DNA from 3 places in the Sphingomonas sp. C3-2 genome. Region 1 is predicted to be linked to each of the others. Evidence: predicted binding sites of a transcription regulator. Region 1 holds the regulator's gene; each other region holds the start of a gene.
What was found. The regulator LexA, encoded in region 1, represses DNA repair genes until DNA is damaged. The targets are predictions, from matches to a motif close to GTTCCNCNCTTGTTCT.
Positions count from the first base shown of each region.

Region 2: uvrA (excinuclease ABC subunit UvrA) is a predicted target of LexA. The motif match lies at 5,917-5,932, and genes of this name have one in related genera.
Region 3: QYC26_RS02770 (ATP-dependent helicase) is a predicted target of LexA. The motif match lies at 4,193-4,208, and genes of this name have one in related genera.

Region 1 is NZ_CP130322.1:3,509,770-3,520,457, reverse strand. It holds gene QYC26_RS16735 (aminodeoxychorismate/anthranilate synthase component II) at 1-559, shown strand, start outside; gene trpD (anthranilate phosphoribosyltransferase) at 556-1,554, shown strand; gene trpC (indole-3-glycerol phosphate synthase TrpC) at 1,551-2,342, shown strand; gene lexA (transcriptional repressor LexA) at 2,437-3,126, shown strand; gene QYC26_RS16715 (ComEC/Rec2 family competence protein) at 3,120-5,168, opposite strand; gene gltX (glutamate--tRNA ligase) at 5,301-6,731, shown strand; gene QYC26_RS16705 (citrate synthase) at 6,766-8,052, shown strand; gene QYC26_RS16700 (HAMP domain-containing sensor histidine kinase) at 8,164-9,534, opposite strand; gene QYC26_RS16695 (DUF2336 domain-containing protein) at 9,522-10,643, opposite strand; gene QYC26_RS16690 (hypothetical protein) at 10,677-10,688, opposite strand, start outside.
Region 2 is NZ_CP130322.1:1,533,744-1,544,431, reverse strand. It holds gene QYC26_RS07520 (glycine zipper 2TM domain-containing protein) at 188-496, opposite strand; gene QYC26_RS07515 (hypothetical protein) at 827-1,135, shown strand; gene QYC26_RS07510 (hypothetical protein) at 1,453-2,265, shown strand; gene QYC26_RS07505 (hypothetical protein) at 2,309-2,917, shown strand; gene uvrA (excinuclease ABC subunit UvrA) at 2,988-5,906, opposite strand; gene QYC26_RS07495 (hypothetical protein) at 6,155-6,583, shown strand; gene QYC26_RS07490 (HNH endonuclease) at 6,768-8,666, shown strand; gene QYC26_RS07485 (diguanylate cyclase) at 8,734-10,434, shown strand; gene QYC26_RS07480 (porin family protein) at 10,540-10,688, opposite strand, start outside.
Region 3 is NZ_CP130322.1:573,842-584,529, reverse strand. It holds gene QYC26_RS02785 (hypothetical protein) at 1-226, shown strand, start outside; gene QYC26_RS02780 (hypothetical protein) at 282-596, opposite strand; gene QYC26_RS02775 (aspartyl/asparaginyl beta-hydroxylase domain-containing protein) at 684-1,853, opposite strand; gene QYC26_RS02770 (ATP-dependent helicase) at 1,913-4,189, opposite strand; gene rhtA (threonine/homoserine exporter RhtA) at 4,299-5,183, shown strand; gene QYC26_RS02760 (multidrug efflux SMR transporter) at 5,298-5,618, shown strand; gene QYC26_RS02755 (MFS transporter) at 5,717-6,997, shown strand; gene rsmD (16S rRNA (guanine(966)-N(2))-methyltransferase RsmD) at 7,007-7,543, opposite strand; gene QYC26_RS02745 (pseudouridine synthase) at 7,540-8,430, opposite strand; gene QYC26_RS02740 (aromatic ring-hydroxylating dioxygenase subunit alpha) at 8,540-9,673, opposite strand; gene QYC26_RS02735 (AmpG family muropeptide MFS transporter) at 9,815-10,688, shown strand, end outside.

The sequences.
Region 1 (10,688 bases):
CTGGAACCTTGTTCATTATCTGATGGAGCTCGGCGCCGAGGTGCAGGTTGTCCGCAACGACGCGATCAGCGCCAATGAAGCGATCGCCACCGGTGCCGATGCCTTTCTGATTTCGCCGGGGCCGTGCACCCCCAATGAGGCGGGTATTTCGCTTTCACTGGTGGCTGCGTGCGCGGCGGCGAACAAGCCGCTGCTCGGCGTCTGCCTTGGCCATCAGTCGATCGGCCAGCATTTCGGCGGCCAGGTGATCCGCGCGTCCGAGCTGATGCACGGCAAGACATCGCCGATCACGCATGACGGCACGGGGCTGTTCGAGGGGCTCCCCTCGCCGCTCACGGCCACCCGCTACCACTCGCTGATCGTGCCCGATGAAGGCATGCCTTCGTGCCTGCGCGTCAATGCCCGCACGGCCGACGGCGCGGTGATGGGCTTTGCCCATGAAACGCTGCCGATCCACGGCGTCCAGTTCCATCCCGAAAGCATCGCCACCGAATATGGCCATGAAATGCTTGCCAATTTCATGCGGATTGCCGGGCTGAAGGTGGCGGAACGGGCATGACTGTTTCCGTATTGCTGCCCGATGCCTCGGCGCCCCTCGATTCCGAAACCGCGCTCGCGGCGTTCAGCGACATTCTCGACGGCAAGGCCGCTGAGGACGAGATCCAGCGTTTTCTGACCGTAATGGCGGAGCGTGACGAGACCTCGGTGGAAATCGCCGCCGCCGTGCGCGCGATGCGCCAGCGACTGATCCCAGTGAGCGCGCCCGAGGGCGCCATCGATGTGTGCGGGACCGGGGGCGACGGATCGCACAGCCTCAACATCTCGACCGCGGTCGCGATCGTGGTGGCCGCCTGCGGTGTGCCCGTCGCCAAGCATGGCAACCGCGCCGCGTCGAGCAAGGCGGGATCGTCCGACACATTGGAAGCGCTTGGACTGAACCTCGACCGCGCGTCCGAGACCGCCGAGCGAAGCCTGGCCGATATCGGCATCGGCTTTTTGTTCGCGCAGAAACATCATCCCGCGCTCGGCAAGCTTGCTGGCGTGCGCAAGGCTATCGGCCGCCGGACCATCTTTAACCTGACCGGGCCGCTGTGCAATCCGGCCGGTGTAAAGCGCCAGTTGCTGGGCGTTGCGCGCCCCGACTTCCTGAACGTGGTTGCCGGCGCGATCGAACTTCTTGGCCTCGAATCGGCGATGCTGGTGGCAGGCGACGAGCCGCTTGACGAACTGTCGGTCTGCGGGCCCAGCACGATCGTGCGCATCGGCGCCTGTGGCCACGGCACGTCGCGATTGACGCCTGAGGATGTGGGGCTTTCCCGCCATCCTCAGGAAGCGCTGCGCGGCGGCGACGCGGTCTTCAACGCGGCGGCGCTGCGCCGGCTGTTGCTGGGCGAAGAAGGCGCATATCGCGATGCCGTGCTGCTGAACGCCGCCGCTGCACTCGTTGTCGCCGGACGCGTCGACAGCTGGGAAAACGGCGTCGAAGAGGCGCGCGAGGTGCTCGACAACGGCGTGGCCAACACGCTTCTTGATTGCTGGATTGCCTATAAATGACCAACAAGCTCATCGAAATCTGCAACACCAAGCGCGACGAGGTCGCCCGGCGCAAGGCGCTGACGAGCCTTGGCGAACTGGAAGCGCAGGCTGCGCGCCAGACGGCGCCCCGCGGCTTTCGCGCCGCACTGGATGCCAAGGCGCGCACCGGCCATGCAGTGATCACCGAGGTGAAGAAAGCAAGCCCGTCCAAGGGCCTGATCCGCGCCGATTTCGATCCGCCGGCGCATGCCCGCGCCTATGAGCGCGCCGGGGCGGCATGCCTTTCGGTGCTGACCGATGAGCCGTATTTTCAGGGCGCCGATGCCTATCTGGTCGCCGCGCGCGAGGCGGTTTCGATCCCGGTGCTCCGCAAGGATTTCATGGTCGACCCCTGGCAGGTCGCAGAAGCGCGTGCGCTGGGCGCCGATGCGGTCCTGATCATCGCCGCGGCGCTGACCGACGCCGAAATGGTGGCCATCGAGGACGAGGCGATCCGTTTCGGCATGGACGCGCTGATCGAAGTGCATGACACCGAGGAACTGGAACGCGCGCTCACGCTCAAATCGCGCCTCATTGGCGTGAACAACCGCGATCTTCGCGATTTTTCGGTCAGCTTCGAGCGCACCTATGAACTGGTGGGCAAGGCACCGGCGGGATGCACCTTCGTTGCGGAAAGCGGGCTACGTACCAAGGACGATCTCGACGCGATGGCAAAGCACGGCGTCCACTGCTTCCTTGTCGGCGAAGCGCTGATGCGCGAAGCGGATGTCGAGCAGGCGACGCGCGCATTGATCGGGACGGCCTGATAGCGAGCGGAAGGAACGAACTATCGGGCTTCGCTTGACGCGGCCCGATATGTTTCCTACACGTTCCTCATTCGTTCCATTCGAGAGGCGCGCCGTGCTCACACGCAAGCAACATGAGCTTATCTGCTTCATCAGCGACCGTTTGACCGAGACGGGTGTCTCTCCTTCGTTCGAGGAAATGAAGGAAGCGCTGGACCTCAAGTCCAAGTCGGGCGTGCACCGCCTGATCAGCGCGCTCGAAGAACGCGGCTTCATCCGACGCTTGCCCAATCGCGCACGCGCGCTTGAGGTCATCAAGATGCCCGAACGCGCCGATGCTGCCCCCTCCGCACCGGTCACGCCGCAGGTTCCCGCCGCCAATCCCGCAACGGAACTCAGCCGTCCGCTTCCCCCGGCGGCGAACGACGTGCTCGAAATCCCGCTGCATGGGCGCATTGCAGCGGGCCTGCCGATCGAGGCGATCGAAAGCCACAACATGCTCTCGGTGCCGGCCGCCTTGTTGGGAACGGGCGAGCATTATGCGCTTGAGGTTTCGGGCGATTCGATGGTCGAAGCGGGCATTCTCGACGGCGATTACGCGCTGATCCGACGAACCGATGTGGCGCGCGATGGTGAGATCGTTGTCGCATTGATCGAGGACCATGAAGCAACCCTCAAATATTTCCGCCGCGAAGGCGCGATGGTCCGCCTCGACCCGGCAAACCGCGCCTATGATCCGCAGCGTTACAGCCCCGATCAGATCCGTATCCAAGGCCGACTGGCAGGACTGCTACGGCGTTACTGAACCGCGCCCACAGCAGCGTTCTCCCATGGATGATCGCTGCCCGGTTGCCTGACAGTCGATACGCGGCGCCCCGCAAGGGTGATCGCAAGCCCGCCGGTTCTGGCAAGCAGGCTCCGGTCGATCTTGAGCCATGCCGGGTGGCACCAGGACGGCAAGCGGCGCTCGCTGACGACAATATTTGCGAGCGCGCAAGCGGGTTCGAGTTCTTGCCGGGGAAGCAGATAGGAACTGCGCAGCGCAAGGATGCGCCATGTTCGTCCCCCATCCGCGACTTCCATGACACAGCTGTCCGGCGTGCAGCGCGCCGCACCGGCTTGGTCGAGCGAGATCAATTCCTGCTGCGTCCCGGCGCTTTCCCCGAGCGTGTTGCGGACATAATTGCCAGCGCGATCACGCAGGATTGCGTAGCCCTGCCCTGGCGTGCGTATGGCGAGATGACGACCATCGCCCGTGACGAGCAGATCGGGCGCGGGCGTTGCGAGCATCCATCCCATGCCGAGCGCCAAGGGGAAAATCCCGGCCCAGCGAACGCGCGTGCGCCAGAGGCATATCCATAACCCGCCAGCAACCGTCAGCGCGAACGCGCCGGTGGGGATGATCGGAATGCCGAGCACCGCCCCCGGCAGCGCCGCCGTATAATGCGCAACCCCGAGCAGCAGGCCGAGCGCCTGCCCTGCCCCCCACCAGAATGGCGCGCCCAGACCCACAAGGTCGAAGACCAGCGCGAGCGCCTCAAGCGGCATGACGACAAAGGTGGTGAGCGGGATGGCAAGGATATTGGCCAGGGCGCCGTAAACACCGGTCTTGTGGAAATGGAACATCGCGATCGGCATCAATGCGATTTCGACGGCGATGCCGGTTGCCAGCAACCCGAAGAGCGAACGCGCCAAAGTCATTGGCATCGGTTCATCGCGGCGCGCGAGAAGTGCCTTCATCCGAGGGTGTTCGTGCAGCGCGACGAGCGCGGTGACGGCAGCAAAACTCATCTGGAAGCTGGGGCCGACGAGCGATTCGGGCCAGAAGAGGAGGACGAACAACGCGCCGGTGGCGATGAGCCGCAGGGTGATCGCATCGCGCCCAAGTGCCAGCCCGCCCAGAACCAGCAGCGCGGCGATGCACGATCTGATCGTCGGCACCTCAGCACCGCTGAGCAGCGTGTAGCCGATGCCGGCCAAAGCCCCGGCGGCGGCTGAAATGAGGAGCAGCGGTGCATTCAGCGCCAGGCGTGGGCTGAGCGCCAGCAGCTTGAGCACGAGCAGCATCGTCGCGCCGACCACGGCGGTTACGTGCAGACCGCTGATAGAGAGCAGATGCGCAAGGCCACTCCGCCGCATCGCCTCTGCATCCGCTTCGCTGATGGCGCCGCGATCGCCGGTCACGAGCGCAGCGGCTATTCCCCCGGGCGCGCCGGGAAGCGCCTCATGAATATGCGCGGTCAGTCGGGCGCGAAAATCGCTTCCCCAGCGCGGTTTTCCAGCGGACAGGAGCGTGATCGGCCCCAATGCCCGGCCCGTGGCGCCGACACCCTGAAACCAGGCGATACGCGCATAATCATAGGCTCCGGGTACGGCCGCATCGGGCGGGGGCATCAGCCGGGCCTTGAGGCTCATCTGTGCGCCGGGTGCGACCACGACCGCAACCGGATCGGTGTCGACGACATTGATGCGTAGCCGTGGGGGCAGCTTTGCGTCGGCCACGGGCGCGACCGTAAGCCGTACAAGCCCGCGCGCCGGAAGTTTCTCAACCTTTTCGACCTCGGCGGAAAAAGTAGACACGACCGGGCGTTCGAGACGCGGCGCCGCCACCATTTCAGAACGCACGCCGATCAGCGCGACGCCAAGCGCGCCCGACAGCCCAAAGAGCAGAAGCGCCTTTCCCGAACGGCGGAACAGGCCGAGCGCGACGCCCAACAGCGCAAGCGCGAGAAAGGTGAAAATTGCCGCTGCCCAATGCGCCTGCGACGGCAAGACAAACCAGGCCGCGATGCCCGCGCCCAGCCCAATCGGCAGCCAGAGCGGGAGCTGATCGCGCTCCTTTTCCAACCAGGTTTCGATTGCAACAAGTGCAATGCAAAAAAATGCAGCCTCAACCCCCGTCTGAGGCTTTTGCAGCGCGCGATAAGCCGTGCTAGGGGCGTCCCCGGTCGTTCTGGCCATATAAGCATAGTGGAGAACATGCGCGTGGGCGCAAGCGTTGAAAACAAGCCTGTTGTAACCCGGTTCGCGCCTTCCCCGACCGGTTTCCTGCATATCGGCGGTGCCCGCACCGCCCTGTTCAACTGGCTGTTCGCGCGCCACCATGGCGGCAAGTTCCTGCTGCGCATCGAGGACACCGATCGTGCGCGTTCGACCCAGGAGGCGATCGACGCGATCCTTGACGGCATGAGCTGGCTTGGCCTCGATTGGGACGGCGACACCGTCTACCAGTTCGCGCGTGCCGAGCGTCATGCCGAAGTGGCGAACGCGCTGCTCGAATCGGGGCATGCCTATCGCTGCTATGCGACCCCCGAGGAACTGGCGGAACTGCGCGAGCAGCAGCGCGCGGCCAAGCAGCCGATGCGCTATGACGGCCGCTGGCGCGACCGCGACCCTTCCGAGGCCCCCGAGGGCGCCCCCTTCGTAATCCGCCTCAAGGCGCTGCACGAAGGCGAGACGGCGATTGAGGACGCCGTGCAGGGCCGCGTCGTCGTCCAGAACAGCGAGCTGGACGACATGATCCTGCTGCGTTCGGACGGCACCCCCACCTATATGCTCGCCGTGGTCGTGGACGATAACGACATGGGCGTGACGCATGTCATCCGCGGCGACGACCATCTGAACAACGCCTTCCGCCAGCTCGGCATCATCCGCGCGATGGGCTGGGACGAGCCGGTTTACGCGCACATTCCGCTGATCCACGGCAATGACGGCGCCAAGCTGTCCAAGCGCCACGGCGCGCTGGGCGTGGACGCGTACCGCGACGAGATGGGCCTGCTGCCCGAAGCGGTCGGCAATTATCTGCTCCGCCTCGGCTGGGGCCACGGCGACGATGAGATCATCAGCCGCGAGCAGGCGATCGAATGGTTCGACCTGGCCGGCGTGGGACGTTCGCCTTCGCGCTTCGACATCAAGAAGCTCGAAAATCTGAACGGCCATTATATTCGCGAAGGCGATGATGCGCGTCTGGCAACGCTGGTTGCCCCGCGCGTGGAAAGCCGGCTTGGCGTGACGCTGGACCATGCGCAGATCACCCTGCTGACCGCGGCGATGGCATCGCTCAAACCGCGTGCAAAGACACTCGATGAACTGGCCGAAGGCGCGCTTTTCCTCTTTGAAAAGCGCCCGCTTTCGCTCGACGAAAAGGCTTCGACTCTGGTAGGAGGCGAAGCGGCAACCCTGCTGGCAAAAGCGGGTGCCGCCTTGGAGAGCTCGGCAGAATGGTCCGCACCTGAACTGGAAAATGCGGTGCGCCAGGTCGCTGAAGATGCCGGAATTGGTCTGGGGAAGGTTGCGCAACCGCTCAGGGCTGCCCTGACGGGGCGTGCGACCTCACCGGGAATATTTGACGTGCTCGTGCTGCTTGGAAAGCAGGAGTCGCTTGCACGTATCCATGATCAGGTCGCCTGAGGCCTGACGGAGTTAATACAGGAGGAAGTGTTATATGGCCGACAGCAAAGCGAAACTGGCGCTGGGCGACAAGGAATTAGAATATCCCGTCCTGTCCGGCTCGGTAGGCCCTGACGTCATCGACATTCGCAAGCTTTACGGCCAGACGGGTGCCTTCACGTACGATCCCGGCTTCACTTCGACCGCAAGCTGCGAATCCGGTCTCACCTATATCGATGGTGACCAGGGCATTCTTCTGCACCGCGGCTATCCGATCGATCAGCTGGCCGAACAGTCGAGCTTCATGGAAGTCGCCTATCTGCTGCTGAACGGCGAACTGCCCAACGCTGGCGAACTCGACAAGTTCACGGGCACGATCACGCGCCACACGATGCTGCACGAGCAGCTCGCGGCGTTTTTCCGTGGCTTCCGCCGCGATGCGCACCCGATGGCCGTTATGTGCGGCGTGGTCGGCGCGCTTTCGGCTTTCTACCACGATTCGACCGACATCAACGACCCGCATCAGCGCATGGTCGCCAGCCACCGCCTGATCGCCAAGATGCCGACGATCGCCGCGATGGCGTATAAATATTCGGTCGGTCAGCCCTTCCTGTACCCCGACAACTCGCTGTCCTACACCGGCAACTTCCTGCGCATGACCTTCGGCGTTCCGGCCGAGGAATATGTTGTCGACCCCGTCGTTGAAGCAGCGATGGACAAGATCTTCATCCTCCACGCCGACCACGAGCAGAACGCGTCGACCTCGACCGTCCGTCTCGCCGGTTCGTCGGGCGCCAACCCGTTCGCATGCATCGCGGCCGGCATCGCCTGCCTGTGGGGCCCCGCACATGGCGGCGCGAACGAAGCCGCGCTCAACATGCTGCGTGAAATCGGCACGCCGGATCGCATCCCCGAATATATCGCCCGCGCGAAGGACAAGGACGATCCGTTCCGCCTGATGGGCTTTGGCCACCGCGTGTACAAGAACTACGATCCGCGCGCCAAGGTGATGCAGAAGACCGCGAACGAAGTGCTCGAAAAGCTCGGCGTGACCGATCCCGTCTTCGACGTCGCACGCGAACTCGAGCAGATCGCGCTCAAGGATCCGTATTTCGTCGACAAGAAGCTCTACCCGAACGTGGACTTCTATTCGGGCGTGATCCTGTCGGCGATCGGTTTCCCGACCACGATGTTCACCGTGCTCTTCGCCCTCGCCCGCACCGTGGGCTGGGTTGCGCAGTGGAACGAAATGATCTCGGACCCCGCTCAGAAGATCGGCCGCCCCCGTCAGCTCTACACCGGCCCGGTGCAGCGCGACTATGTGGCGATCGGCAACCGCTGATCCGAAGCGAATATCGCAACAAGAGGGACATGTGGCACCGCCATGTGTCCCTTTTGATTCGTGCAGATGAATTGTTGAGAACCAGACTCAACCGACTGATGATAAAAGATATCAGGCGAGCGGCAGGATCAACGTGAAGCGGGCACCCTGGCCTGGTGCGCTGTCCACCAATATATCGCCGCCCATCGCGCGGGCGAGCCGCCGGGCGATGTAAAGCCCGAGCCCGCTGCCGCCGGGTTCCGACACATCGACGCGCTCGAATTTTTCAAAGATGCGGCCGTGATCGCTATCCGCGATCCCCTTGCCCTGATCGGCGACGACGATCACCGCGCGGTCGTCCTGGGCTTCGCAGCGCAGCCAGACCATGGCGCCCGAGGGCGAATAGCGCACCGCATTGCCGATGAGATTGACGAGGATCTGGAGCACGCGGCGAAACTCGCCCCGCCCCATCAAGATTTCATCGGGCGCAGGCCGGTCTATCCGCACCCCGCGTTCGGAGGCGCGCACCGCGAGAAGCGCGGCCGCCCGGCGGGCTATGTCCGCAATGTCCACCGCATCCGATTGCGGGCTGAAATCGGGACGTTCAATGGCCTGGAGATCGACGAGATCGTCGACCAGCGCCATCAGATGACGCCCCGCGGTCGCGATATCGCGGGCATAATCGGCATAATCGCGGCGGAGCGGCCCTTCGGTCTGCGCGCTGATCGTCTCGGCATTGGCGATAATCCGGTCGAGCGGCTCGCGCAGCGCCTTGTCGAGCCGGCCGGCAAAGGCATCGGGCACGGCAAGCGGCGCCTCATCCGCTCCGTCCTCACCCGGCAAATCAAGCCAGCTGGCCCCGCCGCGAAACCCGCGAAACCGGCCGACGCCATCGAAAAGCGGCATCGCGGACAGGCGAACGCGCGCTTCGCGCCCCCGGATCTGGGCGAGTTGATTGGCAAAGCGTATCTTGGCTGCGAGCGCATCGACGAGCGGGAGAGCGCCCTCTTCATTTTCCAGCAGCTTGATGATGCGGGTGAAGGGCTGGCCGATGATCGCGCTGGCGGCGCTGCCGATCACCGTTTCAGCCGAGGCAGAAAGCGCCACAACCTTGAGACTGTCATCAGTTTCCCAGAGCCAGTCCGAGGTGGCGCGCAGGAAATCGGTTTCGCGGGCGGTGTCGGCGATATTGGGTTGTACGGCGACGCGCTGCGCCCAGCCCCCGACGGTAAGCTGTACGTCATTGCCGTCGGGCTGCGCGCGCACCCAGAGATCAAGGTCATTGGCGCCGTCCGCCGCGACGACCGAGCGCGAGATGAGAATGCCGAGCCGCTGCGAGAGCCGGGCAAGTGCTGCGATCTGCGGCACCGCGAGCGCACCCCCAGCCTCTCCGCCGGCGCGGATATGCAGATCGAGCAACTGGCGATCCGCCTCGACGAGGCGGCCGTTGCGATCGACGCGTCCACGCACGCCGGCGTTGAGCGCGCCGTTCACGGAACCCATCCATCCCCCCGTTCGGAGGTTCCCGACGAAAGCGCCGCAATCGCCGCGCGGTAGCCGGGATGGATCTGCCACGGCCGGATCGCATCCTGCGCGCGCGCAGGATCGACAGTATCGAAGGCGACCATGACTTCGGCGAAGTGATCGTCCGCCTCGTTCATCGCGAGCAATATGGCGGCGGCGGTATCGCGCGCGACGCCCAGAGCTTTCAACAGCAGGATGAGCCGACCGCCATTGGGGGGCAGGATCATTTCGCGTACGCCGTCGAAATCCATGCCGGCGCGAACGGCCAGAATGGCGATGAGCAGCGCAAGCCGCCCTTCGACGCACGTGGCCTTCAGAACCTGATCGTCGAGCCAGCCCCGTTCGCCGAGCAGTTGCGCGAGATGCATGGCGGCCGCCTCGAGCATCTCTCCCTCGTCATGGGCGGCGAGCAACGCAGAGCCGCATTCGGTGAGCGCGCTATCCGCCGCGGCGGGCGAAACCCCGTGGAGACGCACCAGATAATCGCGAATGGCGGCCGCGACGCACCAGGTGAGCCGATAATGCATCTCGGCGGGCAGATCGGTGCGCGGTAAGGCGCTGTCTTCGAAGATGTAACAGCGGCGGCTTTCGGCGATCAGCAGCGCCATGGCGGCGGCGGACAATGCCGGATCCGCATCGGCCATCAGCGCCTCGATCAACGAACTGGCCTCGCCGTTTGCCTCGGCATTCTTGCGCAGGCGTTCGGTAAGCTTCTGCTCCTCAACACGGGCGAGCAGCAGCGCGATCAGTTCGGCATCGTGGAGCGCGCGGGCGCGTTCGAGCACGGGCAAAGCGATGGTGACGCGCGTGCTGCCAAGCGCGGCGAGCAGGTCTTCGGAAAAATGCTGGCCGTGTTCGACGACCAGGCGCTGACGGATGTCGTTTTCGACCGAGGTGACGAGCCGCGCGAGAAAGCGGCGGACGGTGATCCGCTGATAATCCGAAAGCCGCATCGAATCGGGAAGGAACAGATCGACCATCGCGCCGATCCGCTGACGGGCGCTCTTCGCGGCGCGCGCCGCCTCCGCCAGAAGCCGGTCAGCCGGATCTGCCTGAAGCTTTGCGTCGTTTCTGTCCCCAACGAACATGAGGGCTGATTACCAGCCCATAGTTAATTTGGCCTAAATCTGTTT
Region 2 (10,688 bases), 1.6 Mb from region 1:
ATATACGCGCCGACCAAGCGTTTTGTTTCGTCGGCGAGCCGCCTAAATTGCCCGATCCCGTTCGGGGGTGGCGGAAAAGACACACTCGTCGGGCGGACGCAAAAAGGGCGGATGCCCCCGGCACCCGCCCCTTTTCAACCTGTTGGCCGAACGCGCTTGCGACCCGAACGGCGCAGCAAAAGGCCGATCAGCGGCAGCGGCGCTTGCTGTCGATTTCCTTGCCGATGAGCGCGCCGGCGGCGGCGCCGACGATGGTGCCGGTGGCGCGATCGCCGCGCGTGTCGACCGCACGGCCGAGCAGCGCGCCGCCGACGCCGCCGACGATGAGGCCGGTGGTGCCGTCGGACTTGCGGCAATAGGTACGACCGTCACGGCCGCGCCATTCCTTGTAGCGATGGTGCTTGCGTGCTTCCGCCTTGTCTACGGTGAGCGGCAGCGCCATCGACGCGGGGATGGCGAGCGAAACGGCACCGAGCGCGAGCATGAATTTACGCATGACAAATTCCCTTTGATTCTTGTGGTCTTATGAGACCCCCCCTTCAACGCAGCCATAGTGGCTGGGGTTGCATGAACCCAGCACAACAACAGAAGCACTGGAAATCATGCGAAAAAAGCCGGTGTGACGTCACGTCGTGCGCGCGCGGCGCGGCGGGTGGGGCCGCAGCAGGGCGGGCGTGATTCGCGAGGGGGCGGGGCACAGGCGCAAACTTATCCCCATAATCCCCGATGTTATCCACAGGTGCCCGCGCACGCATTTCGGCAAATTGTGGTATAAGGGCGGGGCAGGGCCGCGCCGGCCGGCGGCGGGCCGACCGTGGAGGTGCCAGTGGCGATCGACCGCAAGCAGGTGGAAGAGGAATTCAGGGACGCGGCGACGGCATTTGGCGATGCACCCACCCGCGCGGCGCTGAACGGCAAGAACAAACCCGGCTGGATCAAGGACGATTACGACGAAAAGCAGCGCGCGCAGATGCTGGAGGTGGAAAGCGAGGGCCCGGCCGAAGGGCTGATCCAGACCGACCTGCTCCCCGATCTGGGCGGCGACGCCGATTCCGACGAGATTGAGGACGATGCCGATCATCTCGACGCGGTGGTCGACACCAACAAGCCCGAGGGCGCACGCGACGCCGAATAGCCGGGAATGGCCGTCTCCCGACCCCCGTTGTCGATCCCCGTCGCGGTGGCGGGCGATCCTGGGTCCGGGTTCATCATGCCCGATCGGGGCGTAATGGCTATTTTCCCACAGGGCGCGGGCATTGCATCGTCCGCACGTTCACGGCACCTTGTTGCCATGGGGCAACGACCCACGCCACGCTGGCCCGGCGTCCTTCGCCGCGCAGCCGGACGTGCGGGCCCCGGTGCGGTGCCATATCCGGGCAGCGCATGGGCGCCGATGGCGGCGTGGCGTCTCGGCAAGTGGCTTGCGTATCCCTGATCCGAAAGGAGTGAGACATGCGCAGCGAGATGATCCTCTGGGGTGGATTGCTTGTCCTTTCAGGCTGTGGCGGTGGCGGCGACAATGCAACCGAGGCCGCAAATGGCGGCGTTCCGGCCGAGGTGGTCGATGTCGCGGCGGCCCCCGCTGTCGCGGCGCCGAAGGTCGATTGCGATACGGTGAAGGGGCAGACCGCGCCCGAAGGGCAGCCCGCGGACGACATCATGGGGATTCGCCAGGGCATGACGGCCGAGCAAGTGCGCAATGTGCTCCAGTGCAAGAATGCCAGCTTTGCGATCAACAGCCGAAACAGCACGGTCAGCTTGCCCGGGGGCGGATCCATGCCGCGCGTCGACGTTTATGCCGATACCGGGCTGGAGAAGGTCAATGTCTGGCTGGTCGGGCCGGCGGGGCAGGAACGGGTGGTCCATGTTGATCGCCGCACCGAATATACCGCGGGCAAGGAATTGCCGGTGGACAGCATCGAAAAGGAACTGGCCGCCAAATATGGTGGGTTCGATACGCAGGCGGGCGGCCGCTGGGGCCGGATCGTGCGCTCGCGCGACGGGCAGCGGATAACGCAGGACAATTCAAGCTACGGGCAATGCGCGAGCCACAATATCACGACCGACCGGGTGATGCCGTGCCTGAACGTCGTGTCCTACGAGATCGGCGCGAACAACCAGAACCCCGCGTTGGCATCGAACTTCAACGTCGCGATCACGAGCCAGGCGGCGGTGGCCGAGATGACGCAGGCCGCACAGGCGCAACAGGGCGCAGCGGTCGAAGCCGCGCGCGATGCCGTCAACAAGCAGGGGCTGGGGCTGTAGCGGGCGATGTCGGCGAAACTTGGTGCAGAGGGGGCAGGCGGTGATGCACTTCATCAACGAGTTTGAACTTCGTCTGGATGCGCAAGGCGAGGCCAGTATCCGCATCGCGCTACCTCCGCCCGCAGACGGCAATTTTGGCCATGCTCTTGTCCTGATTGAGCGGCTAGAGGCGCAGGACGGCGCGCCGTTCGAAGCGATCAACGAGGGTATCAACTCCCCTGACCTGGCGGACGTACTGTCCGATGTTGCAGTCTTTGCCGGGCCCATAAACGAGGGCGTCGAGACGCTGCGCATCGGTCTGTTCGGGCGGGCGGGGGAACGCTTTCGCGTGTTCGTCGGTTGGGCGCGCCGTCACTATGACGAGGCGACGGCCGACCTTTCGTGTACCGTCTGCCGAAAATCGCTCAAGGCGGCGTTTCGCGCCGCGCTTGCCGCAATCGGCATCCCGACGCCGGGCGAGGTGATCAGCGCCGCGGCGGATCAACTGATTGCCGCGCTGGCCACCGAAGGCATCGCGGCCTTTCTTTATGAACTCTTTGGCGAAAGGCTTGTAGGCAGGTTGCAGCGCGCGGTTGATGCGGTCCTCGGTATGACGCGGGTGATTGACGAGGTTTGTCGCAAGCTATGCCGCGAAATAGGGCTTTGTGATTAGCTGAGTCTCAGCAACGACGCCGTAATTTCCCGGGCGGGTGGATACAACGTCGTAACTGCGAAAATCGGAATCACTCCGCCGCCACCCGCTCGCTGCCGCGCTCTAACAGCGGCTTGAGATAGTGCCCCGTGAAGCTGCGCGGGTTTTCGGCGACCTTCTCGGGCGGGCCTTCGGCGACGATTTCTCCGCCCTTGACACCGCCTTCGGGCCCTAGGTCGATGATCCAGTCGGCGGTCTTGATGACGTCGAGATTATGCTCGATCACGACGACGCTGTTGCCCTGTTCGACGAGCGCGTGGAGGACTTCGAGGAGTTTGCGGACATCCTCGAAATGGAGGCCGGTGGTGGGTTCGTCGAGGATGTAGAGCGTGTTGCCGGTGGCGCGGCGCGCGAGTTCCTTGGCGAGCTTGACGCGCTGCGCCTCGCCGCCCGAGAGCGTCGTCGCCTGCTGGCCGACCTTGACATAGCCGAGCCCGACCTCGGCGAGCATCGCCATCTTGTCGCGGATGGGGGGCACGGCCTTGAAGAATTCGGCGGCGTCCTCGACCGTCATGTCGAGCACATCGGCGATCGACTTGCCCTTGAACTTCACCTCCAATGTTTCGCGGTTGTAGCGCGCGCCGTGGCAGACATCGCAGGTGACGTAGACGTCGGGGAGGAAGTGCATCTCGATCTTGAGCACGCCGTCGCCCTGGCACGCCTCGCACCGGCCGCCCTTGACGTTGAAGCTGAAGCGCCCGGGCTTGTAGCCGCGCGCCTCGGCCTCGGGCAGCCCGGCAAACCAGTCGCGGATATTGGTGAACGCGCCGGTATAGGTGGCAGGGTTCGAGCGCGGCGTGCGGCCGATGGGTGATTGATCGATGTCGATCACCTTGTCGAGATGCTCGAGCCCGGAGACCTTGTCGTGCTTGCCCGCGATGATCCGCGCGCCGTTGAGCGCGCGCGCGCTGGCGGCGTAGAGCGTGTCGATCGTGAAGCTCGACTTGCCCGAGCCCGAGACGCCGGTGATGCAGGTGAAGGTGCCCAAGGGAATCGACGCGGTGACGTTTTGCAGATTGTTCGCGGTGGCGCCGTGGACGGTGAGCTTCTTGCCCGAGCCCTTGCGGCGTTTGGCCGGGACGGGCACCGCGCGGCGGCCCGCGAGATAATCGCCGGTCAGGCTTTCTTCGTTGGAAAGGATATCGGCAAGCTTGCCCTCCGCCACGATGCGGCCGCCATGGACGCCGGCACCCGGCCCCATATCGATGACATGATCGGCGGTGCGGATCGCATCCTCGTCATGCTCGACGACGAGGACGGTGTTGCCGAGATCGCGCAGGCGTTTCAGCGTTTCGAGCAGGCGATCATTGTCGCGCTGGTGGAGGCCGATGCTCGGCTCATCCAGAACGTACAAAACGCCGGACAATCCCGAACCTATTTGGCTCGCAAGCCGGATGCGCTGGCTTTCTCCGCCCGACAAGGTGCCGCTGGTGCGGTCGAGGTTGAGATAATCGAGCCCGACATTGTTGAGAAATCCCAGCCGCTCGACGATTTCCTTCAAGATACGCTCGGCGATCTGGCGTTGCTGGTCCCCCAGCTTTTCGGGGAGCGCGGTGAAGAAGGCGAGCGCGTCGACCACCGAGAGGCGGACCGCGTCGCTGATCGTCGAGCGGCCGACCTTGACGGCCAGCGCTTCGGGCTTGAGGCGGGCGCCGTGGCACACCTCGCACGGGGCGGACGACTGGTACTTGCCCAGTTCCTCGCGCATCCACGCGCTTTCGGTCTGGAGCAGGCGACGGTTGAGATTACCGATCACGCCTTCGAAGGGCTTGCTCACCTCATAGCTTTTCTTGCCGTCCTCGAACCGGAGCGTCACGGGCTTGCCGCCGGTGCCGTGGAGGATGATCAGCCGCACCTCGCCCGGCAGATCGGCCCAGGGGGTGTCGAGCGAGAAGCCGAATTCGCGCGAGAGCGAGCCGAGCACCTGCATATAATAGGGGCTGGGCGGGTTGGACTTGGCCCAGGGGACGACCGCGCCCTTTTTGAGCGAGAGCGCATGGTTGGGGACGACGAGATCCTCGTCGAACAACAGCTTTTCACCGAGCCCGTCGCACGCCGGGCAGGCGCCCTGCGGCGCGTTGAACGAAAAGAGCCGTGGTTCAATCTCGGCGATGGTGAAGCCCGAGACGGGGCAGGCGAATTTTTCGGAAAAGACGATGCGGTTGGCGGGAATCCCTGCGCCCTTCATCTGGCCGCCGGCCTCGGCCTCCCCCTCGCGCCCCGGAACGACGCCGTCGGCCAAGTCGATAAAGGCCAGCCCCTCGGCAAGCTTCAATGCGGTTTCGAAACTGTCGGCGAGCCGGGTTTCCATGCCGGGGCGGACCGCGACGCGGTCGACCACGACCTCGATATCGTGCTTGTATTTCTTGTCGAGCGCGGGGGCGTCCTCGATCTCGTGGAATTCGCCGTCGATGCGCACGCGGGTAAAGCCCGCCTTCTGCCATTCGGCGAGTTCCTTGCGATATTCGCCTTTACGCCCGCGCACGACGGGGGCGAGCAGATAGGCGCGCGTGCCTTCGGGCAGCGCCATCACCCGGTCGACCATCTGGCTGACGGTCTGCGCGGCGATCGGCTCGCCGGTCGCGGGGCTGTAGGGAATGCCGACGCGCGCCCAGAGCAGGCGCATATAGTCATAGATCTCGGTGACGGTGGCGACCGTCGAGCGCGGGTTGCGCGACGTTGTCTTCTGCTCGATCGAGATCGCGGGGGAGAGCCCCTCGATATGGTCGACATCGGGCTTTTGCATCAGCTCGAGGAACTGGCGCGCATAGGCCGAGAGCGACTCGACATAGCGGCGCTGCCCCTCGGCATAGATGGTGTCGAAGGCGAGCGAGGATTTGCCCGAACCCGAAAGCCCCGTGATGACGGTGAGCGTATCGCGCGGAATCTCGACATCCACGCCCTTGAGATTGTGCTCGCGCGCGCCGCGCACCGAAATATGAGTCAGCATGGGCGTGTGTGTTCCAGATTTGTTCCCGCCGCGCAAGGCCGCGCGCGGCGCTTCGTTCCGCAAAAATGGCAGATGGGGCGCGGGCGGCGGCGGGGCAAGGGGGGAAGGGCAGCGGGCGGGGCAGGGGGCGGGGGCAGGGCGCGCCTGGGGCGGGCGCGCGGCATGAGCGCTCCGCGACAGTCTGCGCGCTTGCCTTTGCCCCGGGCCGCCGGTCTGATCGCGCGCAAAGCAGAGAAATAGGGGAGAGGATGATGGATCTTGAACGCGCGGCGGCTTTCTGCCGGTCTTATGGCGAGGCGATGGCAACGGGCGGCGCGGGGCGGCTCGTCGACCATTACGGCTTTCCCTATGTGTCGTTCACGCTCGGCCATGTCTCGCGCATGGAAGACCGCGCCGATGCCGATGCCGCGGTGCAGGCGCATCTCGACCGGTTCGAACGCAGCGGGCTCGGCGTCGATATCCGCATGGCGGAGCACCGCGTGGAACCCGTCTCGGGCGGTTCCGCGCTCTGCCATATACGCTGGGAAATCCACCCCCAAAACGGCGCGCCGGGCTGGTCGTGGGACAATGTCTACGGCCTGCGCCAGACGCCCGACGCGCAATATTTCGAGTTCAATGTCTCGGACAATGAATTCGGCGAATTGCTGGGGCGCTATCCCGATTTCATGAGCGTTTGAGGGGGTGCTGAATCATTACTGTGGCGATGGTTGCCGTCGGCATTACCTTCATTCCAGTTGTGTGGCTCCTTCATGCGCTCCGAAAATGACATCGTTCATATCACGGCGATTAATGGTTTGAGTGGGCCACGCCTTGCCGCTCCAGTGCATAAAGCGGTCACATATCAAGTGCGGGAGATGTTGAATGGATCATGGGATCCGCGCTGAGCATTTCGAACTGCTAGCGAAACTGAGCCGGTTGGAGCGTAAGAGGGGCGATCAGGAACAGGACGCTGCCTACAATATGTTGGTCGAAAGCTATGAGGCGACGGCGGACTGGGCGCGCGCGGTGCAGGCTCGGCTCTTTCCGGAAGGATTCGTTCGCAAGCTCTCGCGCCCAACTGATATGGCGCAGCGCTTCAAGCCCTATACTTGGGCGCGCATCTATCCGCGACCTGACGCGCCCAAGGAGTTGGCCTATACAGTTGGGATAGGCGAGTCCGGTGAGTTCTGCGTCAAACTCGATACCGTCCAGATCAACGGAACCGCGACGCGTCGTGTCTACGATGAGTTACGCCACCACGACAATCATCTCTCGCCCTTCGCCGCCCTCATCCCAGCCAAGATTGGGCTTGCCATGTCTTTCGAGGGGTTGGTCGACTGGTCGTGCGAGCAGATCGGCGCGTTCGAACCGGGGTATGATGCGCTTGCGCAAACGCTGGGGCTAATCAAACCGCAGATGAGTCTTATCACCGATCCTGAAATTTCTCGTCGTGCGTTCCAGCGCTGGCATGAGGCGCTCGGCACCGATCCCATAGATGGTGCAATTCGGAGAATCTCCAACCACTCGGTCTGGCTGCAGGCGCGCCACCGCGCGACTGGTTGCGATGTAAAGCTTGGTCTCGATCCGACTGGTGACGAGTGGGCGGTTGAGATCAACGCACCACCGATCGCCGGTGATTATAACCGTTTGTCTGGTATCGCACGCGATGCAAACGGCGGGTTGCATCTGTTGCGTCAAGGCTGGCTACGCGGCCGTCGCTCTGCGCCGGATGTCCGTGAACAGCAGTTCGCCGAGTTGACCGGACTTGAAGCCGTGCCATTGGTGGCGACGGGCCGAGCCGCAGCTCGAACATGGTTCTTAGTTGCGAGCCTTGACGATCCGCCCGAACGTATTCGCCGCACCACTGCACGTTTCGTTGAGCTCTGCAATGCTGCGCGCGCCGAGGTTGATGCTGTAGCGAACGATGCGAAGATCAAATTGGTCTCCCGTTTCGAACAATTGTGCGCCAACGTGACAATGCTGGAGGCTGTGCGTGTCGAGCATCAGACCGATGACTACATGGCGTACCTCGGCCTCCTCAGGCGCGGCACCTGTTTTCTTCCTTATACGACAGCGGATGGCATCGCATTCGCCCCGTCACGCTTCATCGGCTATGCCGACAACAGTTTTGGAAAGCACGCTGCCAATGAGGCACGCGATGGGCGATTAACCAATCGTGCGATCAACGCGATCATTGGTCATCCTCCAGTGCTCGAACCGGTGCTCGAGGACGAATATCGCCGCTTCTGCCTTCGGTTGGGCTTCACGCCGCTATCGACTGGGGCGTTCGGCGTCGCCCGCAAATACTGGCTGACCGCTGAAATCCGTAACCGGCTCGACCTTCTCGTCCAGCAGCGGGTGATGGATGACCCCGTACTCACCGTGACCCAAAAGGATCAGCTCATTCAGGCTCGCGTCGGCCAGGGGGCCTTCCGCGAGGCCCTTTTTGATCAGTGGAATGCGCGATGCTGCGTTACAGACTGTGCAATTCGCCCGGCGCTGCGCGCATCGCATATCAAACCCTGGCGCGTGGCCTCCAATGTTGAGCGGCTCGACCGTTTCAATGGGCTGCTGCTCGTCGCCAATGTTGACGCGCTGTTCGACCGCTTCCTTATTTCATTCAGCGACGCGGGTGACATGCTATTGGGCCCTGACATTAGTAAGGACGATTTGCTTGCCCTTGGCTGTGATCCGGATCGTCGTATCGGGGTGTGCACGTCACATGCGCCTTATCTTGCTTGGCATCGGGCCGAATTCTGTGAGCGCGGCGGCATCGGCTGAGGCGCAGCAACTCTGAAAAATTAACAAACTTAACCCGCCCCTAAGCATTTTTTGATAGGGGCGGGGCATGTGCGAGCGTGTCCGCCATCTTCTGGTGACTGTTTTCCTGCTAACCTTTCTGGCGTTGGCGGGGGTGACGCCGGCGTCCGCGCGGGGGGCGGTGTTGGAGACGCGCAGCGGTTGCTGGGCCTCGGGGGCGTTGGCCGAAAGCCTCGGTGCGGTGGCAGGGTCGGCCGTGCGCTGGCACTGCGACGGGCGGGCTTTTTCGATTGAGGACGAACGGGTTCTCCTGCGTTTCGAGCTTGCGGCCGGGGGTGTGCCACCGCGCTATCTGTTGACGCGGCGCGCCGCGCTGGAGCGGGTGCATGTCCTGATGCTGGACGCCGATGGGGGGATGCGCGAGACGGCGATTGAGCCCGGCGCCTGGCAGAATTCGAAGGCCGATGGCCAGTTCCGCATCGTGCTGCCCGAGATATCCGTCGAAACGCGGCAGCTGATCGTCGCGTTCGACCGGCCGAGCCACCGCATGACGCTGGAGCGGGCCTATCTCGCCCCCGCCGATCCGGCGGACGGCGCGGATCATCTGCGCAAGCTGCTGCTCCTCGCGGCACTGTGCGGGATGCTCGCGATGCCGCTGATGTTCAACGCGGCCTTTTACCGGGTTCTGCGCGAGCCGTTCGTGCTGTGGCATTCGGCGCTGGCGGTTACGCTGCTGGCGACGGTGGTCGTTTCCTCGGGGCTGGCGGCGGCGCTTGTCGATGTGCCGGTGATGACGCTGAGCTGGATGGCGACGCTGATCTTCGGGCTTTCGGTCGCGGCGGGGGCGATGTTCACCTATGGTTTCATCGAGCCGGGGCGGATGCACCCCTGGCTGCGGCGCGCCTTGCCGTGGTGCGCGCTCAGCGCGGCGGCGCTGAGTGGCTTCCACGCCGCCTTTCCGTTCGTCGCGCGCCCGGTGCAATCGACGCTCTATACCGCGGCGTTCGCGCCCATCTTGCTGATCTTCGTCTGCGCGATGATCGATGCGCTGCTGCGCGGGAGCCGTGCGGCGAAGTTCCAGGCGGTGGGCTGGGCGCCGATGGTGCTGGTCGGGCTGACGCGGCTGATCACCGGGCTGGTGCCCACGCTCGACAATCATGATGCGATGATGCTTTTCTATTTCGGCTGCGTGTTCGAGGTGCTGTCGACCGCGATGGGCGTGGCGGATCGCTTCATGGCGCTGAAGGACCAGCGCGACCGTGCGCGGACCGAGGCGGCCTTGCTCGAGCGGCTGGCCGAGCGCGATGCGCTGACCGGTCTGCTCAACCGGCGCGCGATCGAGACGCATTTCCAGGAACTCTACGCGAGCGGCTTTACCAGCATGGCGATGCTCGACCTCGATCATTTCAAGGCGATCAACGACGATTATGGCCACGGCGTGGGCGATATGGTGCTGAAGGCGACCGCCGAGGCGCTGCAGCCGAGCCATGATGTGCAGGCCTTTCGCATGGGTGGCGAGGAATTCGTCCTGCTGGTGCGGGGGAAGGATGCGCATGCGCAGGCCGAACGCCGGCGGCGGGCGATCGAAACGGTTGTCGCGCGCCGGGTGCCGATCATCACGCGGCGGGTTACCGCAAGCCTGGGGGTGGTCGATCTGGTCGCGGGCGCGGCCGCGCCGGTCGATTTTGATCGCGCGTTCGAGCTGGCCGACAAATTGCTGTACGACGCCAAGCTGGCCGGGCGCGACCGCGGCGTGAGCGCGGATGGCGCGCTGCGGATCGCCGCCTGAGCGGGCCGGAAACGAAGACGGGCCGGAACATTTACGTTCCGGCCCGTCCGTCGGGCGCCACGCTCCGCTAAGAGGGGGGAAGCGGGGGCGCCGCGCCCAAGGCTTTTAGAAGCCGTAGACGAGACCCAGCAGGCCCTGGGTGTTGCTCACGCCCTTGTCGTAATTGACATAGTTATATTCGGCGCGAACCTTCACATGCGGGGCAACCTTGGTTTCAAGGCCGCCGCCGACGCGCACGCCGTCGAGCCAGGTCT
Region 3 (10,688 bases), 590 kb from region 1:
ATTCTTTGGCTTGGCGCGATCGGGAGACACGGTCTGGGCCGTTGGTGCGGACAGTATATATAGCTTTACCGGCTTGGCGCGACCTCAGTTTCGAAGCCTCCCGCGCTTTGAAAAGAGAGGCAGATACCGCGTGAATTTTGAAATGCCCGATGTCATTCTTGTGATGACCGACATAAATCAGCGAAACGCGATGAGCGGAGCGGTACCCATCATGGCCGCGCGATAGCGTTCCGCGTTGTAGCGGCAAAAGGGGGCAGCCGCTTGATCGGCCAGACGGGGGATCAGCCCGACTTCAGCTTGCGCAGCCGGGCGAGCGTGAAGAGGATCGCCGGCCAGAGCAGTGTGAACAATATGTCGTGGACCGTGTCGTCCCAGCGCCACGAGCCGGTCGACAGGCGATCGAAATATTCGTTGGCTGCCTCGGCCGCGATCACGATGAGGAGCGGGACGGGCGAGCGCAGCGGCTTTCGGAGGATGACCGAGGACGCCAGATAGATGAGCAGCCCCGCATGGATATGGCATTCGGCGTTCGTGATGCCGATCCACTGAGCGGTGCTGGTCTTGAACTGGGCATAGAGAGCGACGAACTGCTGCATCGGCGCGCTATGCAGGGGGCATGGGCAAATATCCAGAAGCAAATGGATATTCGCTCGGCCAGCCGCCGCATATCGCGGGCCGGGTGATCAGATCGCCTCTTCGGGCACGCCCTGATATTCGTCGATCGCGGAGAAGATGGCGGCGAGTTCGGCGCGCTCGTCTGCCGAGATTTCCGGGCGCCAGACCTCGAACAACAGGATCACGCGGGTGCTGTCGCTGCGGTTCCATGCCTCATGCTCGATCGAATCATCGAAGATCAGCGCCTTGCCTTCCTCCCACGCCCGCGTCTCGTTGCCGACGCGCAGCGCACAGTCGCCGGGAACCATGAGCGGGATATGGCAGATCAGCCGCGTGTTGAGCATGCCATGATGCGGCGCGATATGGGTGCCGGGCTTGAGCACCGAATAGAGCGCCATGGGTGAACGCGCGGTGATGATGGGCTGGGGGGCATGGTCGAGCGCAGCCATAGTGCGTGGGCAGCGCGCGGCGTTTTCGGCCACGCGCGCGCCATTCCTCCAGAAATAGAACGCCCCCCAGCTTGGATCGCCAAGCAGGTGGTTGTTCGGGCGCGGGCGATCGGGTGAGCCCTCGACATAGGGTGTGAACTCATGCCCTTCGGCCAGTACCGCGCGCAGTTCCTCCTGCATCGCGGGAACCGCCGCCTCGATCTCGGCGAGCCAGGGAAATTCGTCGCGCTCGTAAAATTGGCGTTGGGGCAGGCCAGGAAAGTAGAAGGAGGACGGCTGCTGCAGATAAAGCGTGGATTTGCCGAGCAGCAGATCGACCGACTGGCGTACGCGCCCGCCAAGTCCAGACTGCTGCACGGCCGCGCTGCCGAGCCGATTGACCAGATGGGCCTCGAACCGTGCGCTGGCGCTGTTCAGATAGGCCTCGGCGCGCTGGAGCATGGGCACCAGCATTTGCGGCACATTGTCCGTGATCCCGGCGACGTTGAGCGCGGTGCGGTAAAAGCTGGATGCCGCCCGGTCGTCCCCGGCGCGGGCACGCAGATCGGCTTTCATCAGCAACCCGGCAAGGTTGCGCATGTCGGTCAAGAGCAACTTGTCAAGCGCGTCTTCCTCGCCGCTGGCGTCGCCCAGATGATGGCAGGCCTGTGCGAGCAGCAACCAGGGTTTGGGCAGGCTCGTATCGGCGGCGATCACACGCTCGAAACGCGCCTTCGCGTCGGTCAGGCGGCCGCCGCGCAGATCGGCGATCCCGTCGCGGACAAGGGATTCGGCTTCGGAAAGGCTCAAGGACATCGCCTAGCTATACCGCGAAGCATCCTCCGCGAAACAGGCGATGCCGGGTTTCGTCACGCAATCGTGACGAAACTGTCCATCACGCGCTTGCGGCCCGAGGTATCGAAATCGATTTCCAGCTTGTTGCCTTCGATTTCTGCGATGATGCCGTAACCGAATTTCTGGTGGAACACGCGCAGGCCCAGCGTCATGTCGCTGCGCCCCTTGTTGCCAAAGCTCACCGCGCTGGCGCGTGCTTCGGCCGCGCGCTGCGGATGCGTCGAGAACTGGCCGCCTGCAGCAGCGCGCTGCCAGCCGGGCCCGCGACCGCCGCCGCGTGCCAGGTTGGAAAAGGGATCGCTGTGTTCGGACCAATTGGCGCGCCACAGGCTTTCGCCGCCCGAAAGCGAGCTTTCCGCCTCGACATGTTCGGGCGGCAGTTCGGCAACAAAGCGCGAGGGGATCGAACTGGTCCATTGGCCATAGATGCGCCGGTTGGCGGCGTGGATGATCACGCATTTGCGCCGTGCGCGGGTGATTGCGACATAGGCGAGGCGGCGTTCTTCCTCGAGGCTGGCATTGCCGCCTTCATCGAGCGAGCGCTGCGACGGGAAAATGCCCTCTTCCCACCCGACAAGGAAGGTGGTGTCGAACTCAAGCCCCTTGGCGGCGTGGATCGTCATCACCGTCACCTTGGTGTCCTCGGCGGCGGCGTCATTGTCCATCACCAGGCTGACATGTTCGAGGAACGCGCCCAACGTTTCATATTCTTCCATCGCGCGGACAAGTTCGGTGAGGTTTTCAAGCCGCCCGGCCGCGTCGCTCGATTTTTCGGCCTGCCACATCGCGGTATAGCCCGATTCATCGAGGATCTGGCGGGCCAGTTCGGCATGGGGCAGGTCGTTCGCCATGTCGCGCCAGCGCATGACATCCCCAATGAAACCGCCGAGAGCGCGCCGCGCCTGCGGGGTGAGCTCGTCGGTGTCGAGGATGCGCGTTGCCGCCAGCGCGAGCGGAATTTCCTCCATTCGCGCCAGCATATGGATTTTGGCCAGTGCCTTGTCGCCCAGCCCGCGCTTGGGGACGTTGACGATCCGTTCGAACGCCAGATCGTCCGCCGGCTGGTTGACCAGCCGCAAATAGGCAAGCGCATCGCGGATTTCCTGCCGCTCATAGAAGCGGAAGCCGCCGACGATGCGGTAGGGCATGCCGATCGAGATGAACCGGTCTTCGAATTCGCGCGTCTGATGCTGGGCGCGGACGAGGATGGCGATATCGTCGAGCGAGCCGCCGCGGCGCTGATGCGCCTCGATCTCGTCGCCCACGCGGCGCGCCTCTTCGGGGCCATCCCACACACCCAGAACCGAAATCTTCTCGCCCGCGTCGGTTTCGGTCCACAGCTGCTTGCCCAGCCGGCCGCCATTATGGGCGATGAGGCCCGATGCCGCGCCAAGGATGTGCGGGGTGGAGCGGTAATTCTGTTCGAGCCGGATGATCGCGGCGCCGGGGAAATCCTTTTCGAACTTAAGGATGTTTTCCACCTGCGCGCCGCGCCAGGAATAGATCGACTGATCGTCGTCACCCACGCAGCAGATGTTCTTGCGCCGCTGCGCCAGCAGGCGGAGCCAGAGATATTGGACGGCGTTGGTGTCCTGATATTCGTCGACCAGGATATATTTGAACCGTTCCTGATACTGCTCGAGCACTTGGCGGTCGCGCTTCAGGATGGTGAGCATATGGAGCAACAGATCGCCGAAGTCGCATGCGTTGAGCGCGCGCAGCCGTTCCTGATACAGCGCATAAAGTTCGCGCCCGCGGCCATTGGCGAACATCTCGCTGTCGCCCGCATCGATATCGGCGGGCGTCAGCCCCTTGTTCTTCCAGCTATCGATCAGCCCGGCCAGCTGCCGGGCGGGCCAGCGCTTTTCATCGAGGTCGGCCGCGGCGATCAGCTGCTTCATCACGCGCAACTGATCGTCGGTGTCGAGAATGGTGAAATTGGTCTGCAGCCCGACCAGTTCGGCATGCCGCCGCAGCATCTTGGCGCCGATCGCGTGAAAGGTGCCGAGCCACGGCATGCCTTCAACCGCGTCGCCCACAAGCCGGCCGACGCGTTCCTTCATCTCGCGCGCGGCCTTGTTGGTGAAGGTGACCGCCAGAATTTCCGATGGCCATGCCTTGCGCGTGTAGATGAGGTGCGCCAGCCGCGCGGTGAGCGCCGCCGTCTTGCCAGTGCCGGCCCCCGCCAGCACCAGCACAGGCCCTTCGCTCGTCAGCACGGCTTCGCGCTGCGGATCGTTGAGGCCGGTAAGATAGGGCATTTGGTCGGGCGAGGGGACGGGAAGACTCATGCGTGAACAGTTAGGGAACGAATGCCGCCAGGGCAATGGCGCTTGACTGCAATCCACGCCTCCCGGATGCCCCGGGCATGATCCAGTTCCGCCTCGACTCGCCCGCATCATGAACCAGGGCAAAAGCGCGCTTGCACAGGTGGCGTTCCCGATTGCGCTGCTGATCGTCGCGATGGTTTCGATCCAGAGCGGCGCATCGTTCGCCAAGGGCATGTTTCCATTGGTGGGCCCGGCCGGGATGACGGCGCTTCGCCTGTTCTTTGCTGCGGCCATCCTGCTGGTGCTGACACGGCCGTGGCGCAACATGCCTGCGCGGGGCGGCTGGTGGCCGATCATCCTGTACGGCGCATCGCTTGGCGGGATGAACCTGCTTTTCTACATGGCGCTCCGCACGGTGCCGCTGGGCATCGCGGTTGCGCTGGAATTCACCGGGCCGCTTGCGGTGGCCATTCTTGGATCGCGGCGGCCGGTCGATTTCCTCTGGGTATTGCTCGCGCTTGGCGGCATCGCCTTGCTGCTGCCGATCGGGGACAGCGCGCACGGCGTCGATCCGGTGGGCGCGCTGTTCGCGCTGGCGGCGGGCGCCTGCTGGGCGCTCTACATCGTCTTCGGGCAAAAGGCGGGGGCGGATCATGGCACGCGCACGGTGGCATGGGGGTCACTGGTGGCGGCGGTGCTGATCGTGCCCATCGGCGTCGCCCATGCCGGTACGGCGCTGCTTGATCCGGCGGTGCTGCCGATGGGGCTGGCGGTTGCCATCCTGTCGTCTGCCTTTCCCTATACGCTGGAAATGATCGCGCTTACCCGTCTGCCCACGCGCGTATTCGGCACGCTGATGAGCATGGAGCCGGCGATCGGTGCGCTTTCGGGGCTGGTGTTTCTGGGCGAACGGCTGAGCGTGGTGCAATGGGGGGCGATCGGCGCGATCATTGCAGCATCGCTCGGCGCGGCGCTCACCATCGCCCCGGCGCAGGCGACGGCGATGCCGGACTAAGGCGAATTGACCGGCCGATGACCGCTGTCTAAGGCGATTGGCGGTGCCGCCTCTTTCGGGTTTCCGGCTGCACCGGATCGAACGAGCCCGTTTTCGTGAAAGGGCCGTTCCCCCATGGCATGGGTTATCCTGGCTGTTGCCGTTGTCACCGAAATCATCTGGGCGCTCAGCCTGAAATGGGCGCAGGTGCAGCAAACATTTGCGGCCGCCGCCGTTCCGATCGGGCTTTCCTTCGTCAATATGTGGCTGTTGTCGCTGGCGATGAAGGGCATATCGGCGGGCACCGCTTATGCGATCTGGACCGGGCTTGGCGCGGTGGGCGTCATCATCGGCGGGGCGATCCTGTTCGGCGAGCGTGTCGGCACGGTGCAGATGCTGTTCATGGCGATGATCGTCTGCGGCGTGGTGGGCACAAAATTGTTCGCCCAGAGCTGATGACGCGCGATCAAGATTGCGCTCGCCGCAAAAATTCAGAAATTCCCTTTCGAAAATGGCGGGGCCGGAGCTAAGGGCAGGCCAGCAAGGGAGGAACGATGGCGACGGGTGCAATCAATGCAGGGGCTGAGGCGCCTTCGAACCGCAGGGTGCTGCTGGCCAGTCTGGTCGGCACCTCGGTCGAATTCTACGACTTTTACATCTATGCGACGGCGGCGGCGCTGGTGTTCGGCCCGCTCTTCTTCCCGGCGGAATCCAAGTCGGTGCAACTGCTCGCCGCCTATGCCAGCCTCAGCGTTGCCTTTATCGCGCGTCCGCTCGGCGCCAGCGTGTTCGGCCATTTCGGCGACCGGATCGGACGCAAGTCGACGCTCGTCGCCTCGCTGATGCTGATGGGCGGATCGACGCTGCTTGTCGCCTTCCTTCCCACCTATCAGTCGATCGGCTGGTGGGCGCCGCTGCTTTTGTGCGTTCTGCGTTTCGGCCAGGGCTTTGGCCTTGGCGGCGAATGGGGCGGGGCGGCCCTGCTCGCGGTCGAAAACGCGCCGCCGGGCTGGCGTGGGCGCTTCGGCATGGTACCGCAGCTCGGTGCGCCGGTGGGCTTCATCGCCGCGAACGGCCTGTTCCTGATCCTTGGCATGGTGTTGACGCCCGAACAGTTTGAAGCCTGGGGCTGGCGCCTGCCGTTCCTCGCCTCGATCATCCTTGTCGGCCTTGGCCTTTGGGTGCGGCTGAAGCTCACTGAAACCCCCGCCTTTGCCGAGGCGATGGAAGAAGGCCCCCCGCCTTCGGTGCCGATGGCGGAGCTTTTCCGTGATCATTGGCGCGAAACGCTGGGTGGCACCTTCGGTGCGGTCGTCTGCTTTGCAATCTTCTATCTCACCACGGCCTTTGCGCTTGGCTATGGCACGACCTCGCTTGGCTATGACCGCGAGGCGTTTCTGGGCGTGCAGCTCGCCGCGATCCTGTTCATGGCACTCGGCATCGCGCTGTCGGGCTGGTTCGCCGATCTCACCAGCGCGGGCCGGGTGCTCGGCTGGGGCTGTGTGGGCGCGATCCTGACCGGGATGCTGCTCGCGCCCGCGCTCGCCAGCGGATCGCTGCTTGCGATCTGGGCCTTTCTGTCGTTCGCGCTTCTGGTGATGGGTTTTGTCTACGGTCCGCTTGGCGCCTGGCTTCCGGGGCTATTCCCGGCGCGGGTGCGCTATACGGGATCGTCGATCGCCTTCAATGTCGGCGGCATCATCGGCGGGGCGCTGACCCCGGTGGCGGCGCAGGCGCTTGCCGATCAGGGCGGGCTTGGTTGGGTTGGCGTCTATCTCGCCGTGGCCGCGCTCGTCAGCCTGATCGCGATCATCACGCTGCGCGGACGGGGCTGAGCCTCAGGCTCAGCCCGCGCGGAACAGCAGGAGCCGCGCCTTGCCGTATTTTTTTTCGGCCTCGAGCGTCAGCGCCGGGGCCGAAATTTCTTCGCCTACGCCGGTTTCAAGGCTGACCAGCGCGCCGGCGGCCAGCGAGCCGCTTTCGACCAACCGGTTCAGCGCCTGTTGCCCCAGCCCCTTGCCATAGGGCGGGTCCATCATCACCAGATCGAACGGCCCGCCGGTAAAGGCGGCGGCGGAGGTGGTTCGCACGCTGGTGCGATGGCTCGCCTTCAGCGCGTCGATATTGGCGTTGAGCGCGGTCACCGCCTGCCGATCGGTTTCGACAAAGGTGCAGTGCGCCGCGCCGCGCGACAGCGCTTCCAGGCCCAGCGCGCCCGTTCCGGCGAAGAGATCGGCGACCTGCAGCCCCTCAAAATCCCCCAACCGGCTTACGAGCATCGAAAACAGTGCTTCGCGCGTGCGGTCGCTCGTCGGACGGGTTGCCTTGCCCTCGGGCGCCTTTAACGGGCGCCCGCGCCATTCGCCGGAAACGATTCTCATGATTTCAGCGTGTTGCGGAAAGTGATCACGTCGTGGCGACGAATTTCATCGACCGCGCCCACCGGCATGTCCTCAAGCTCGAAGGGGCCGTAGCTGGTGCGGATCAGGCGCGAGACCTCAAGCCCCAGATATTCGAGCACGCGGCGGACTTCGCGGTTCTTGCCTTCGGTCAGCTTGAGTTCGATCCAGGTATTGGCGCCCGTGCGGCGTTCGAGATTGGCGTCGATCGAGCCATAGCGAATGCCGTCGATCTCGACACCTTCGATCAGGTCTTCGAGCTGTTCCTGCGAAACCTGCCCGAATGCGCGTGCGCGGTAGGTGCGCACGACGCCGGTGCTGGGCAGTTCGAGCTGGCGCTTCAGTTCGCCGTCATTGGTGAGGAGCAACAGCCCCTCGGTGTTGAGATCGAGCCGTCCGACCGGCATCAGGCGCGGCAGCCCCGCAGGCAGCCGGTCGTAAATGGTGGGGCGGCCCTTGGGATCGCGCTCGGTGGACAAGACGCCGCGCGGCTTGTGGAAACGGAACAGCTTGGCGGGCGCGGGCTGCTGCACCGGCGTGCCATCGACCGTGATGCCGTGGAGCGATTTCAGGATTGTTGCAGGCGTGTCGATCGTCTTGCCATCGAGCGCGATGCGGCCTTCGGTGATCATGCGTTCGATTTCACGCCGCGATGCGACACCGGCGCGGGCCAGCAGCTTGGCGATACGGCTGCCGTCACGCTCGCTTTCGGGGCGTGGATTGGCGGGCTTTTTGGGCGCGGCGGGCTTGGCGCCCGCGCCACGCGGCCCATTGGGGGCTGGACGGGCAGGGCGGCCGGGGCGTGCAGCGGTTCCGCGCGGACCATTGGCTTTCGGCCCCCGGAAGGGCGTTTTGGGTGGCGGTGCCAAGACTTTATCTCCGACGTAAGACAGGATCGGCGCGCGGCGATATCGACAAGGCGCCCGGCGCGCGAATTTGATCAGCGCATTATCGCCAGTTGCGCCGGATGCAAAGCGTTTACGGCGTCAGAGCAGCTTCGACCGTGTCGTGAAAGTGGCGAATGCCGGTTTCGAGCGTTCCCAGCGTCATCCGATCGAGCGCGCCCGATGCAAGTCCGTTCTGGCCAAGGGCCGCGGCACGGAAATCCTCGCCCGCGAAAACGCCTTGATCGAGCAGCTTCCAGCTGCGTTCCCAGTGATCGCGCGCCTTGTCGGTGGTGGGCGGTTCGGGGATCAGCATGAAATCTTCCACCAGCACGCGGTCCACCGCCTGCGGCATCAGCACCATGATGTTCACATAATCGGGGCTGAGGATGATCACGGTTGCGGGAAACAGCTGATAGGCGAAGGTGATCGAGGCGCGCAGCGCCTGCCAGTCGGCGGCATCGAGCGCGGCCACCGTAGCCTCGCGCCCGACGGCGGAGCGCTGGTGCGGCCCGATCGTGTCGCCGCTCGTCACCCCGTCCTGGAAAAAGGGGCCGATCGTCCCCGCATGCAGCCGCTGGACGTGATAGCTTTCAAGGAACGCGTCCATGATCAGCTTCCAGTTGGCGGGCACATCATGCGTGCGCCGGGCAAAGAGGTGCTGCTGGCCGAGCGCAAAGGCGTCGAAATCATGCGCGAGCGTCTCTGCCTCGGCAAAATCGGCGGCTTCGTCGAACGAGAACCAGATGAGGCCACCGGCCTCGAAACTGGGGAGCGCACGCAGGCCGTGCGTCGCCTTGTCGAAACCGGGAAAGCTTTCGGGGCGGGGCAGGCCGACCAGAGAGCCATCCAGCTTGTAGCTCCACGCATGATAGGGGCAGACGAGCCGCGCGGCGCAGACGGGATCATCGCCTTCCACCAGCCGCGTGCCCCGGTGGCGGCAGACATTCAGGAAGACATGCGCCTTGCCGTCCGCATCGCGCGCGATGAGCAGCGGCTTGCCGAAACCGTCATGCGGGACCGCCATATTGGGTTGGGGGAGGAGCGCCGAGGGCGCAATCACCTGCGGGCGCCTGGCAAAGATGCGCGTCTGTTCGGTCGCGAAGCGCGCCGTGTCGGTATAGGCGCTGGCGGGGACGAAGGTCATCGCCTCGCCCTTGCGTGGGCAGCCATGGGCAATCGCATCGGCAAGGGCCAATTGGCCGGGCGTGGGGGTAAGCGCGTTCATGCCCTTCACATCCTCTCGCGACGGGCGGCCGCCTCGGCGCGACCGACCCGCCAACTGCCTCTATGCATATCGCAATTTTCCGCTAGTTTCTCCGAAATTTCGCGTCTTCGGGGGGTGTGCATGAGTAACGCTACGGAAAGCATGGGTTGGCGCGCGCGCCTGCCCGAAGGGGTGCGCCCCTATACCGAAGCCGCGCCGATTGCGTCCTTCTTCCTCGGCATATCCTCGGGCTTTCCGTTCGCCATGATCGGCGCGACGCTGACGACTCGGCTGGCGCAGGACGGGATCGACAAGAAGGCCGTGACCGCCTTCACGCTCGCCTTTCTGGTCTACAACCTCAAATGGCTCTGGGCCTGGGTGGTGGACGGCGTGCGCATTCCCGTGCTCGGGCGGCTGGGGCAGCGCGTTTCGTGGCTGCTGCTTGCCGGTGTGTTCGTGATAGCCGCAGTCATCAACCTCGCGCTTGTCGATCCGCAGACAAGTCTGTTGCAGACGGCCTATGCCGCGATCCTCGTCGGTGCGGCTGGAGCCACCTTCGATATCGTGATCGACGGCTACCGGATCGAACTGCTCAAGCCGCGCCAGCTGGGTGCGGGATCGGGCATGTCGCAATATGGCTGGCGGATCGGATCTGCCGGGGCGGGGGCACTGGCGCTTGTCGTCGCCTCACGCATGGGCTGGGAGGCGGCCTATCTCGCCTGTGCGGGGCTTGCACTCCCGGCGATGCTGACCGGGCTGTTCATGGGGGAGCCCGAACGCCACCGCGAAGCCAGCCAGCGCAAGGGGCTGGCCGAACTGTCGGCATCGATCACCGGGCCGTTTGTCGAATTCTTCAAGCGGCAGGGCGCGATGCTCGTGCTGCTCTTCATCCTCGTCCACAAGATCGGCGATACGCTCGCCAATCTCACCTTTCGGCTGCTGTTCGACGATCTTGGTTTCACCAACGATGAAATTGCGATCTACGACATCGGCGTCGGATTCTGGGCCTATCTGATCGGCATCTTCATCGGCGGCT